One region of the Paenibacillus sp. CCS19 genome, then DNA from elsewhere that is predicted to be linked to it. Evidence: predicted binding sites of a transcription regulator. Region 1 holds the regulator's gene; each other region holds the start of a gene.

What was found. Region 1 encodes LexA, which represses DNA repair genes until DNA is damaged. Its sites were predicted from a motif close to CGAACATATGTTCG; they were not measured.
Region 2: SBI19_RS25575 (DNA polymerase IV) is a predicted target of LexA. The motif match lies at 2,299-2,312, and genes of this name have one in related genera.
Region 3: SBI19_RS08975 (phosphonate ABC transporter ATP-binding protein) is a predicted target of LexA. The motif match lies at 2,138-2,151, and genes of this name have one in related genera.

Annotation. Positions count from the first base shown of each region.
Region 1 is NZ_BTCK01000059.1:20,380-24,580, forward strand. Features, by position in the region: gene glnA (type I glutamate--ammonia ligase) at 1-867, shown strand, start outside; gene lexA (transcriptional repressor LexA) at 1,405-2,031, opposite strand; gene SBI19_RS26610 (LysM peptidoglycan-binding domain-containing protein) at 2,363-2,605, shown strand; gene SBI19_RS26615 (DUF896 domain-containing protein) at 2,782-2,970, shown strand; gene SBI19_RS26620 (aldo/keto reductase) at 3,053-4,048, shown strand; gene SBI19_RS26625 (hypothetical protein) at 4,083-4,201, shown strand, end outside.
Region 2 is NZ_BTCK01000053.1:37,834-42,034, reverse strand. Features, by position in the region: T-box leader at 39-267, shown strand; gene tyrS (tyrosine--tRNA ligase) at 525-1,814, shown strand; gene SBI19_RS25575 (DNA polymerase IV) at 2,443-3,708, shown strand; gene SBI19_RS25570 (YolD-like family protein) at 3,705-4,043, shown strand.
Region 3 is NZ_BTCK01000009.1:40,506-44,706, reverse strand. Features, by position in the region: gene SBI19_RS08985 (response regulator) at 22-612, opposite strand; gene SBI19_RS08980 (DUF3298 and DUF4163 domain-containing protein) at 655-1,263, opposite strand; gene SBI19_RS08975 (phosphonate ABC transporter ATP-binding protein) at 1,341-2,066, opposite strand; gene SBI19_RS08970 (hypothetical protein) at 2,229-2,450, shown strand; gene SBI19_RS08965 (hypothetical protein) at 2,568-2,705, opposite strand; gene SBI19_RS08960 (HAD family hydrolase) at 2,903-3,643, shown strand; gene SBI19_RS08955 (DNA topoisomerase 3) at 3,770-4,201, opposite strand, start outside.

The DNA.
Region 1 (4,201 bases):
TTCGACCTTGCGCCGATGGATCTGGGCGAGAACTGCCGTCGCGAGATCGTACTTACGCTTGAAGAGATGGGCTTCGAGATCGAAGCATCCCATCACGAGGTTGCTCCGGGTCAACACGAGATCGACTTCAAATATGCGGATGCTATTAAAGCCGCGGACCAGATTCAAACGTTCAAACTTGTTGTTAAGACGATTGCTCGTCAGCATGGTCTGCACGCATCCTTCATGCCGAAGCCGCTGTTCGGCGTGAACGGTTCCGGCATGCACTGTCACCAATCGTTGTTCCAAGGCGAGAAGAATGCCTTCTACGATGAGAGTGACAAGCTTGGTCTCAGCCAGACGGCTCGTTATTACATGGCAGGTATTCTGCATCATGCACGCGCTTATGCGGCCATTACGAACCCAACGGTCAATTCGTACAAGCGTCTCCTGCCTGGCTACGAAGCGCCTGTTTATGTTGCTTGGTCGGCAAGCAACCGGAGCCCGATGGTTCGTATTCCAGCATCCCGCGGCCTGAGCACGCGCATTGAAGCGCGTAACCCAGACCCTGCTGCTAACCCATACCTTGCGCTTGCTGTCATGTTGAAGGCAGGTCTGGACGGCATCAAGAACAAAATGCCGCTCCCAGCGCCGGTTGACCGCAACATCTACATCATGAGCGAAGAAGAGCGTATTGAAGAGGGTATCCCAAGCCTTCCAGGCGACTTGGCAGAAGCTCTGCAAGAGCTGCTGCGCAGCGATGTCATCTGTGAAGCGCTCGGCGAACACGCACTTGCTCACTTCTACGAGCTTAAAGAAATCGAGTGGGACATGTACCGCACGCAAATCCACCAATGGGAACGCGACCAGTACCTGACTCTGTATTAATCAGAGCTCGTTGGTCATAGCGCAATAAAGATAAAGCACGATAACGAACCTAACGGGGGAGTTATCGTGCTTTTTGTATTTCTAATAGTAATAATGAATTTGCGAGGAACTCGCATTATCAAGATAAAGGTTCAAAGGGGCGAAGCCCCTTGCCGTGATCGAGCACTTCCCAAGAGCGTGTCCCGCAGGGACGACAAGCGGCTCCCAGCACGTACAGGAGGTCGAGCACAAACATCGACCGTATCTAAACCCCTCAGAAGTAGAGCGTGTCCCGACAGGGACGAAAGCGGGCATCCCCACTCAAGTATCCAAGCAGCGAGTCCAGGAGTCCAGAGGGCGGAGGCCTTTGGGGCCCTCCCTCTTGGGAGAGGGAGGGTTTGGGAGGGAGTGGACTCTTTTATATGCAGTTAAAAAACAATTAAAAACCCCGAACGATGTCGAATCGTCCGGGGTTCTATATATCATGGAGTGGCAAGTCTAGTGAAGAAACGCTGACATGAAATCGTAAGATGGTGTCAGCTTGTCCTTGTTCGGTTCTTAGTGAATGTCGCGGAACAGACCGATAACTTTACCAAGAATCGTTACGTGCTTCAGACGAAGCGGCTCCATCGTAGGGTTCTGTGGTTGGAGACGAATATGATCGCGTTCCTTGTAGAACGTCTTCACCGTTGCTTCGTCTTCTTCGGTCATTGCTACGACGATATCGCCGTTCGTTGCGGTTGGCTGCTGGCGGACAATAACGTAATCGCCGTTATGAATGCCTGCATCAATCATACTTTCACCGATTACGTTAAGAATGAAGACGTCGTGATCACCAACCATATGCGTTGGGAGTGGGAAATAGTCTTCAATGTTCTCCGTTGCCGTAATAGGTACGCCTGCTGTAACTTTACCGACGATTGGCACCTTCGCGAATGAGGTCGAGAACGCATCGCCTGCGGAAGGACCGTCGCCATCGAGAATCTCGATCGCACGAGGTTTCGTTGGGTCGCGGCGTATAAAGCCTTTCTTCTCTAATCGATCCAAATGGCCGTGAACGGTGGAGCTGGAGGCCAGTCCGACCGCTTCACCGATCTCACGAACGGAAGGCGGATATCCTTTATCCCGAACTTCGTTCTTGATAAATTCAAGAATTGCCAGCTGGCGGTTGGAAAGCTTCGACACCATCATCACTCCAAAAATAAGATTATAGCAAATTATAGCACAGAACCCGAGTTCGTACAAACATAAGTTCGAGGGCACATTCGTTCGTAAATTAAACAGAACAATTGTTCGTAAAATGTGTTGACCAGAACAATTGTTCGTGATATATTATGGACAACAAATAGAACAAACGTTTGGGGTGCGGTTAACAATGATGAATACGACAAGCATGACAGCTTCTTATAATAGAATGAACGTACGGAATACGCGCGGCAGATCGACGCAACGCGCAACAATGACAAAGGCTCAGAAACATGCACTAATGAGCGTATTAAAGTGGGGCTTTGCTCTTATGTTCGCAATTATCTTATTCTGCGGTGCCTTGATGGTCATGACGGAAGCAATGAGCGATCACCCGGCTGAGCCTACCGCAGGCGAGTCCGTTGTCTATGTAGCGCCAGGCGACACACTGTGGAGCATCGCATCCGCGACGAGCGATGGAGATATTCGTCAGCGCGTATTCGAGATTAAGCTTCGCAACAATCTCGAATCGGATGTTCTGGAGTCGGGACAGATGCTCATCATACCCGCTTAATATAGAGTAGTTCGATAAGATGGCTTATTGGGACAATTCCTAATACGCCATCTTTTTTTATACAATGCTCGGAAACCGTTCAATTATAGGCGCATTAACCTTGACAATGGTTTGTCGAAAATGTCAAAGTAATAGGATAATGTGAACAAGTGCATAACAGAAGGGGGATGCAGCAAATGGAAGAGCTTATCGCGCGGATTAACGAGCTGTCGCGTAAACATAAAACGGTCGGTCTCACAGAAGCGGAAGCGGAAGAACGTGCACGGCTTCGGAAGCAATATTTGGACGTGTTCAAAGGCAATTTCCGCAACCAGCTTGATTCGATCAAGTGGGAAGGCGAAGAGGAGCCGCCGAAGAATCATTGATTTAACCTCAATAGAAGCGTGACGTTCTCCACTTATATCAAGTATGATTAGATTATATTGGATATAAACTGGAGGGATGGACATGCAGTATCGCTTGCTTGGGAACAGTGGATTGGCGGTATCGGAGTTATGCTTAGGGACGATGACATTCGGCAATACGACGGATGAACAGGAATCACTTCGAATGGTTGACCGTTTCGTGGAGCTGGGAGGCAATTTCTTAGACACAGCCAACGTCTATGTTGGCGGTCGTTCCGAAGAGATTGTCGGCAAGGCGATCCGGTCACGCCGCTCGGAGCTTATAGTCGCTACGAAAGTAAGGTTTCCGACTGCATCGCATCCGAATGGTGGAGGTTTGTCACGGAAACATATTATGGATTCCGTCGATGCGAGTCTAGCCCGACTTGGAACGGACTATATTGACCTGTATCAGGTACATACATGGGACAAGGCGACGCCAATCGAGGAAACGCTGCGTGCGTTAGACGATCTGATTGCGTCGGGCAAAGTTCGATACATAGGCTGTTCGAATTTCTATGCTTGGCATTTAATGAAGGCACTCGCGGTGAGCGATGCGCGTCAGTATGCACGTTTTGTATCCGTACAGCAGCAGTACAGCCTTGTCAGTCGTGAGATGGACCGCGAGCTGCTCGAGTTATGCCTGGAAGAGAATGTCGCGGTCATTCCATGGGCGCCAATCGGCGGGGGCTTCCTAACGGATCGTTATGGTACGACATATCCAACCGAAGGTCGTCTGGCGAATCCGAATGGCGGAGAGAGCTCATGGGCCGTTCGTGGTAACGAGTGCAACTTCGCGATCCGTGAAGCGGTTCAGAAGGTTGCGAAGGAGCTAGGGCGATCGACTTCGCAGGTCGCTTTACGTTGGCTTATTCAACGGGATGGGATCACATCCCCGATATTCGGTGCCCGCACGTTGGAGCAATTCGAAGATAACATGGGTGCAATCGGCTGGGACATGCCAGCTGATGTATGGGCAAGCCTCGATGAAGCAAGCGGGCTCCCATCCGAATATCCGAAACGTTTCATCAAGAAGTTCAGCAGAGGGCTCAACGACTAGAAGTCCGCTGTATCACTGAAGGAGTGTGCAATCCGTGTCACGTTCATGGGAACGCAAGGTTCGCAACAATATGAATCAACTGAACAAACAGCGTAAGAAGCAGGGGATCCAGACACCGATTGTTCCGTCCGGCGAGCGCTTTGATACGTTCAA
Region 2 (4,201 bases), on a different contig from region 1:
CAGAGTGGCGTAATCAATGGTATAAAAGGGACTAATACGAACAAGCAACGAAGGGAATTCAGTAGCTTAAGCTGTCGATGCAGCAGAGAGCCGGCGGGTGGTGCGAGCCGGTGCATGCGCTTAATGCGAATTACGTCCTGGAGCTTCTTCTGTCCGAACCCGCGTGATGCGGAAGGTCAAGACGGTCGTCGACCGTTATCCGACAAGAGTGGAATATGCCCCGCGCATGTTCAACATAGGGTGGTACCGCGATGACTCGTCCCTGTCTATTCGACAGGACGGGTCTTTTTTGTGCGCTATACGCCAATATTTAGTTCGTGTTCAAAAAGTACGGTTTTCAGCACCGAGAAGGTTGGATCAAGCGGGGAATGAGGATCGGAGCGTAGTGGTTTGCTACGTGAGAACCGGAAGTCACAGCTTCATCCAAGATTCGATGCCGGATATACATCTTGTGATGCTTCGTGATCAAAAGCGTGCTTTTTGAACTACCTCTATTAAGATGAAATGAAGGAGAGATTATGACCATGACTCAACCGACAGTTACAGGTATTGCAGCTGACTTCCTAGAGGAACTCGAATACCGCGGCCTCATTCACCAGACGACGAACCGCGAAGCATTGCTGGAGAAAATGACGAATGACCGCGTCGTCTTATACTGCGGCTTTGACCCAACGGCAGACAGCCTGCATATCGGCAGCCTGCTCCCGATTCTGATGCTTCGCCGCTTCCAGCAAGCGGGCCATAACCCGATCGCGCTGGTCGGCGGCGGTACGGGTCTGATCGGCGACCCAAGCGGCCGTTCGACGGAGCGCTCGCTCAATTCCGACGATACGGTAGCGCAGTGGACGGACAGCCTGAAGCGTCAGCTGTCCCGCTTCCTTGATTTCAATGCGCAGGACAACCCTGCGAAGCTCGTGAGCAACTACGACTGGCTCGCGCCGCTCGACATCATTACGTTCCTGCGTGACATCGGCAAGAACTTCACCGTTAACTACATGCTGGCGAAGGATTCGGTTGATTCGCGTCTGGCGAACGGCATTTCGTTCACGGAATTCAGCTACATGATTCTGCAGGCTTACGACTTCTATCGTCTGCGGACGGAGCACAACTGCGCGCTTCAAATCGGCGGCAGCGACCAATGGGGCAACATTACGGCTGGTCTTGATCTGATCGGCAAAATGGGCGGCGGCGACGCATACGGCATTACGATGCCGCTCGTCACGAAGAGCGACGGCAAGAAATTCGGCAAATCCGAATCCGGCGCCGTATGGCTCGATTCGACCAAAACATCCGTGTACACGTTCTATCAGTTCTGGATCAACACGGATGACAGCGACGTCATTAAGTTCTTGAAATATTTCACGTTCTTGGATCGTGCGCAGATCGCAGCGCTTGAGACGGAGCTTAACGAACGTCCAGAGAAGCGCGCGGCGCAGCGCGAGCTCGCTCGCGAAGTGACGCGTCTCGTGCATGGCGACGCGGCAGTGGAAAGCGCAGAGCGCATTACGGAGGCGCTGTTCTCCGGCGACGTAACGAAGCTGAATGAGGCTGAGCTTGTCGAAGCGCTGGCTGGCATGCCAACGGCTGAGCATGCAGCTGGCGAAGAGCCGCTGCTGATCGACCTGCTCATCGCTGCGAAGGCGGCTCCGTCGAAGCGCCAAGCGCGCCAAGACATCGAGAGCGGCGCTGTGTACGTCAACGGCGAGAAGACGACGAGCATCGAAGCTGTCGTCAGCGCATCGCAGCGTCTGCACGGTCAATACGTCGTGCTGCGCCGCGGCAAGAAGAACTACTACCTGGTGCGTTTCGTTTAATCGCTTGTTTAAGCGTCGGGGGCGGATAGGGAACAATTAGTATCCAATCTTCGCTCGAACGCTGGTATGAGGCGGATAGGGAACAATTAAGTATCCAATCTTCGCTCGAACGCTGGTATGGGGCGGATAGGGAACAATTAAGTATCCAATCTTTGCTCGAACGCTGGTATGGGGCGCATAGGGAACAATGAAGTATCCTATCTTCGCTCGAGGACTGGTGTGGGGCGCATAGGGAACAATTAAGTATCCTATCTTCGCTCAAGGCTGGCGTAGGGGTGGATTGGGTACATTTAAGTATCCCATTTGCCTCCCTAAGCGCTCTGCCATTCGAGCAAGCTCGAGCAAGCGAAAGCTCTGCCATATCCTTCGAGGCTGCGCGCTGTATTTAGCGCATCAGCCTGCCCAAGCCGCCTGTAAAGGCGGCTTTTTTGCTGTGTCTGCCCGTGTTCTTGTCAGATTTTGTGAGAAAAAATAGGCTGGTATAGGAACGTTTGTTCTGTATATAATAAAGAGCGATAGGAGAACATACGTTTCTATTCAGGAGGGGTTGGAATGCCGGTTGCACAGGAAGTGGCCGATGGCGGTGCGCCCTGCGTCCTTGGGAGGACGTTCTGTCCGGTGAAACGCGATGGCTGTTAAACGTACGGTAATGCTCGCGGACTGTCAGTCATTCTATGCCAGCGTCGAGAAATCGCAAAATCCCGATTACGCAGGCAAGCCTATCGTCGTGGCTGGCGACCCGGAGCGTCGCTCGGGCATTGTGCTTGCCGCCTGCCCGCTGGCTAAGGAGAAAGGTGTGACGACGGCCGAGCGGGTAGGGGAAGCGGTGGCGAAGTGTCCGGACCTCATCATTGTGCGCCCTCGGATGGCGGAATATATTCGAGTGTCGCTGCAAATTTCGGACATTTACCGCTCCTACACGGATCTGGTAGAGCCCTACAGCATCGATGAGCAGTTTATCGACGCAACAGGCTCGCTGCATCTATTCGGCGGCAATGTAGAAGAGATGGCGCGGCACATTCAGCAGCAGGTGCTGTCGGAGACGGGCATCTACTGCCGGTTCGGCATCGCCGAGAACAAAATATTAGCGAAAACCGCATGCGACAATTACGCGAAGAAGAATGCGTCGGGTATTTATATTCTGGAGAAGGATCGGCTCTCGGAGTCGCTCTGGAAGCTGCCGATCAGCAAATTGTTCATGGCGGGCAATCGGGTGACGTATCATTTTCATGCGATGGGCATTGAGACGATCGGGGATCTGGCTGCCACGCCGCTGGAACGGCTGAAGCAGCTGATGCGGCGCAAGTTCGGCAAGAACTCGGACATTAACGCCGAGCTGTACTGGCGAATCGCGAACGGTGTGGACGACAGCCCCGTGACGCCGGGCACGCATGAATCGCCGCCGCAGTCGATCGGACATCAGATGACGCTGCCTCGGGATTACGGCACGCTCGAGGAAATTAAGGTCGTCGTGCTGGAGCTGACGGAGCTCGTGTGCCAGCGCTGCCGCAGCAAAGGCTTCATGGGCCAGGTGATCGCGGTCGGCTGTCAGGGAGCGGACTTCGATCGGCCGACGGGCTTCTTCCGTCAGTTCAAGATGGCGGATCCGACGAATGTGACCAATCACGTCTACAAGGAGGCGGTCCGTCTGCTGGAGCGGCATTGGGACGGCAATCCGGTCCGCAAAGTAGGCGTTACGCTCGGGCAGTTCAGCAACAGCGAGCAGTATCAGCTGTCGTTGTTCGATGATCGGGAGCGCTTCATGGCATTGGAGCGGGCAACGGATGCGCTGAAGGAGAAGTATGGGGATACGGTCATTATGCGCGCGGTTTCGATGACTCAGGCAGGTCAGGCGCGGGATCGTTCCGGCAAAATCGGAGGTCATTACAAATGAGCAAAAAACTTCAAGGCAACGGCCTATGGGAATCGAGCCGGATGATGCTGCCCGAGCATAAGCTCGAGCTGATCAACAGCGCCAAGGAATTGAAGCGCCGCGCGCCGATCGAGCTTGATGAACATGAGTGGGAGCAGATCGAGCGGCTGATGACGGAGTCGCACCAGCTGCGGCAGCCGATCGAGCTGCGGATGTACCACCCGTACGAGGAGACGAAGGTGATCGGCACGGTCGACCGGATCGACAGCTATCGCGCGCGGTTTATGGTGGACGGCGAGTGGTTTGAGATGAAAGAAATTGAGGGTGTTGAACGTGGCAGCGAGGAAGCCGAGTAGCTCTCGTGCACGTTTGTATAAATGAGAGGTTGGCCGCCAAGCGGCAACGTAGGTGCAGAAATACACCTACACCGCGCGGTATCGCCGCCGAGCGGAAACGTAGGCGCACAATTGCACCTGCTGCGCCAAGCGCAAGCGCCGCTGCTAAGGAAAGAGGA
Region 3 (4,201 bases), on a different contig from region 1:
CTGCATAATACGGTCTCTCCATCAAGGTGAGACGATGAGCCGGTCCTTCATTAGCTGCTCCGCTATAAATTGTCCAATTGTTTGAATATCGAACGGCTTCGTGAAGAAGGCCAGCGCACCGAGCCGTTCCGCCTCTCGACGTTTCTCATCATCAAGGCTGCCAGTCATGAACACACACGGAATGACTGCGTTCGGATTTCCTTTCATAGAACGCAGCCGTCTGAGCAGTTCAATGCCGTCCATGCCAGGCATCTGAACATCTGTAAGAACGAGCTCTACTCGATATTGCTTCAGCAGCTCCAACGCTTCTTGGCTGCTGCCAGCACTCACCACGCCAATGCCTGTCTGCGTCAACACCTCAGTCATCAACTGACGCATCAGAGGGTGATCATCCACAAGAAGTACAGAAGGTCTGTCCGCATGCGCACGCACAACAGGGGCTACATGATCCTTATGAGACAGTTCTTCTAGATGCACGGCATCTGACAGGCTGTTATTCTCACCTTCTGAGACGCTTTCAGGCTCATAGCGGTGCGGCTGCTTCATTCTGAAGAGCAGGGCCAATCCAGCAACAACAACTAGTCCTGCAATCGCGATGACTGTCGTCAACATGCTTCTCTCCTACAACATTAATGACTTCGGTAGATCGAACGATTAATTATTTGCAGCCATGAGGGCAAGCGGGCCATTCTCGTTAATATCTTGCAGGTCGTACACCGAAATCGGGAAGTAAGCGAATCCGTACGCATAGGCAGTCAACTCGTACAGTTGAAAATAAACGACAAGCGCTCGATCCGCGATGTAGAAGTCTTGATCCGGACGGATCGATTTGAATGGCTCCAGCGTCTGAATATCGCGTTCGGCGATCTGCTGAGCGATAAGATCGGACAACTGCTTCACGTAATCGGCGCCTGACTTGAACAACTGTGCCAATGTGTAAGTATGGCCTGACTCGGTATTGAACGTCAGCGACTTCTGCAGAGTGATGCCGTGAGCTCCGCCTGTGTATGCGTAATTGAACAACGAGATGCTCAATACATTCTTCTCGTTCGTCTTCGTCTCGAACCAGCCGATCATCTCGGAGCGCGGGTCTTCCAATGAGCCCTGTTCCGAGATAAGCTGCTGCACACCTTTGCGGATTTCCGTATTAATCGCCTGCTCGGCAGCCGGATTCGGAGCGCCAGAGACGACGGGAATATGCAATTCAGTCTTCGGCAGCGTAACTTTATGCGAATGAATGACTAGCGGTTGTTCTACAGCCATGCAGGAGCCACCTTCCTATACGATCAGATGGTCCATTATATGCGCCCGCCTCTTGCAGCCATTCGTATCAATTCGGGCTACAGCTGGCGTTTCTCGTGTTCGGTCAGACGTCTGCCCTTTACGTCGAACATCAGCTTGCCGCCGCTAAGTCCGAACGTCCGATCTGCGAACCGCTCCGCGTAATCGCCTTGATGCAGGGAAGCGATAACGATAAGCCCCTGTTCCTTGCACAGCTTCTTCAAATCACTCAACACTTGGTCAGCAGAGTGCGGGTCAAGCCCAGTAACCGGTTCATCGGCTAGAATCACTTTCGCACCGTGAACAAGCGCTCTCGCAATCGCAATACGCTGCTTCTCCCCGCCGCTCAGCTTATCCGCTTTCAATTTCGCTTTATCAAGCAGTCCGAGCTTTTCAATCGTATCCATTGCGCCCATATAATCATCGCTGCGTACTGCGCCTGTCCAGCGGCGCCAGAATGGCGTCTGGTTCACAGAACCGATGATCACGTTGCGCAGCGCCGACTTGGTCTTATACAGGATCGGCGATTCCTCAAGGTACGCAGCCTCGCGTCTAACTTTGAACTTGCCCGTCAACGGATTAGACAGCACGTCTTTCCCGTCAAACTCATATGAACCTTTCGTCCATGCCTCACGGAGTGCGAGACAACGAAGCAGTGTCGTCTTGCCGCTGCCGCTGCCGCCCTTCAACGCGACGAATTCGCCTGGCTCAATCTCGAAGCTAATATCGTCCAGTACTTTAGGGCCTCCTGGAATCTGCCTCGTTAGGTGCGATACACGAATCATTGCCTAGTCTCCTTTAAGCGTTAATCCTCTCTATCATTCTATCTTACGAGAAACAAAAAATAGTTTCCATCCGAACAAATGTTTGGTATAATAAAAACAAGAACAAACGTTCTATAAATCATTGACCAATCCATTTCATGGAATTAAAGGAGGCCGATCAACATGAAGCGCTGCGAGAACTATCGTTATGTAGAGAAGAATCGCCCTTTCCGGGATCTAACGTTCAAATTTTATAGCGACGGCAAATTAACGATTATCGACAACGAGTCAGGCGCTTCGATCGCGCCGAAAGAATTACGTGGAGACAGCTTCGACTTCTACGTTCGCAAGCGGATTGATTTCATTAAGAACGACTTGACTGCGAAGCGGTTGAAATATGCATAATGCGTTTGAACAATCCGAGGCATGCATCGGCTAAGTCGATTGCATGCCTCGTTCGTATGGGAACATGCCATAGTCATATTCAGTGCTTCCAACATACATTATAGAATGAGAATCGAGCTACACCGTTTCTTTATTTATGCCATTAAGACTTGGTGGAACTTCACCTTGTTTCTTTGCCTTTGGCGTGCGCTCTTGTTCCTTGAGACTTGCTTCATTGCGCTGGTTGTGGATCTTCTCGCTCTTGTTGAACGGCATGTCGCTCACCTCCATCGCATAGCATTCGCGCATGTCATAACCATTATTCTGTTTGACTTACGAATGCTCCTTACGGTAGATTGATGTCAGGGGGATACGCAAGCCAATGCACTGTCTAGACAGCGCTTACCGGCTTCATAGATGAACGAACGGCTGCCGCCGTCGCTTATCTTCTAAGTAAAGGAGTCGTGCCCAAGATGAAACAAACGATACTGTTTGACCTAGACGATACGCTCGTGTACTGTAACAAATACTTCTACCTCGTCATCGAACAATTCAGCGACTCTATGCTTACCTGGTTTGCCGGATACCCCGAGATTACGGCAGACATCATCAAGAATAAGCAGACGGAGATCGATATTGCAGGCGTACATGTACTTGGTTTTAAGAGCGACCATTTTCCTCAATCGTTCATTGATACGTATGTGTACTTCTCCGACTTGACGGGCCGCAGACGCTCCCCTATAGAAGAGGACTTCTTATGGAAGCTTGGACGCAGTGTGTACGAGCATCAAGTGGAACCTTATCCGTTCATGGAATCCACGTTGAACAATTTGGCCGAATCCGGTCATCAGCTGCATCTGTATACAGGCGGCGAATTGCTCATTCAACGTCGGAAGATCGACGAACTGAACCTTGAACGTTATTTTGGCCCTCGCATCTACATTCGGCGCCATAAGAACAATGAAGCGCTGGAATCGATATTGCAAGAAGGCGAGTTCAATCGCCCTTCTACTTGGATGATTGGCAACTCGATTCGTACCGACGTTATCCCTGCGCTTACGGCAGGCATAAACGCAATTCATATGAAGATCGACTCGGAATGGATCTATAACAATGTTGAGATTGCCGTACAACCTCAAGGCGCTTTCTTCACGTTGAATCAATTGCCTGACGTACCTCCAACGATTCAGCGTTACGTGCAAGATCGCCAGTAGCAGCGTCTTTCCATGAGAATCCGCTGCATAAGGCGTACAAGCCGTAATGATATAACACGAATAAGGCTAGCTGCCCGCGTTCACATCGAACGATCGGCAGCTAGCCTTATTTAATGGCATCAATAATCAATCGACTTCAACAGCCAATTCTCCCGTATCTATACTGCGGAGAACGATTCGTCCCTCGGCTGGCGTGCCATCCTCAAGTGCCAGCTTCAGCTTGGACGTCTTCCCTTTCTCCACAAGTGCTTTGACTTGAGCATCGGTAAGTGAACGCCCGAAGCTTTGCTTCCAGATCACGAACTTGCAGCCTTCCCGATAGTTCGAGCAGCCGTACCCTTTACGCCCCATGAACAGACTGCCCCCGCAGCCGATACGCGGACAAGCGGCAATGATGGCTGGTCCTGCATCTGAAGAAGCTGGTTGCGCTGTTGTTGCTGCATTGCGTGTACGGGGCGCTTTCTTCGCAGCAACAGATCCACCGTCTCCTGCAGCAGCCTCTGACGTCTTCACTGCCCTGCTGCTGCCGCTCGAACCAGAGGATGCGGTCTTGGTACG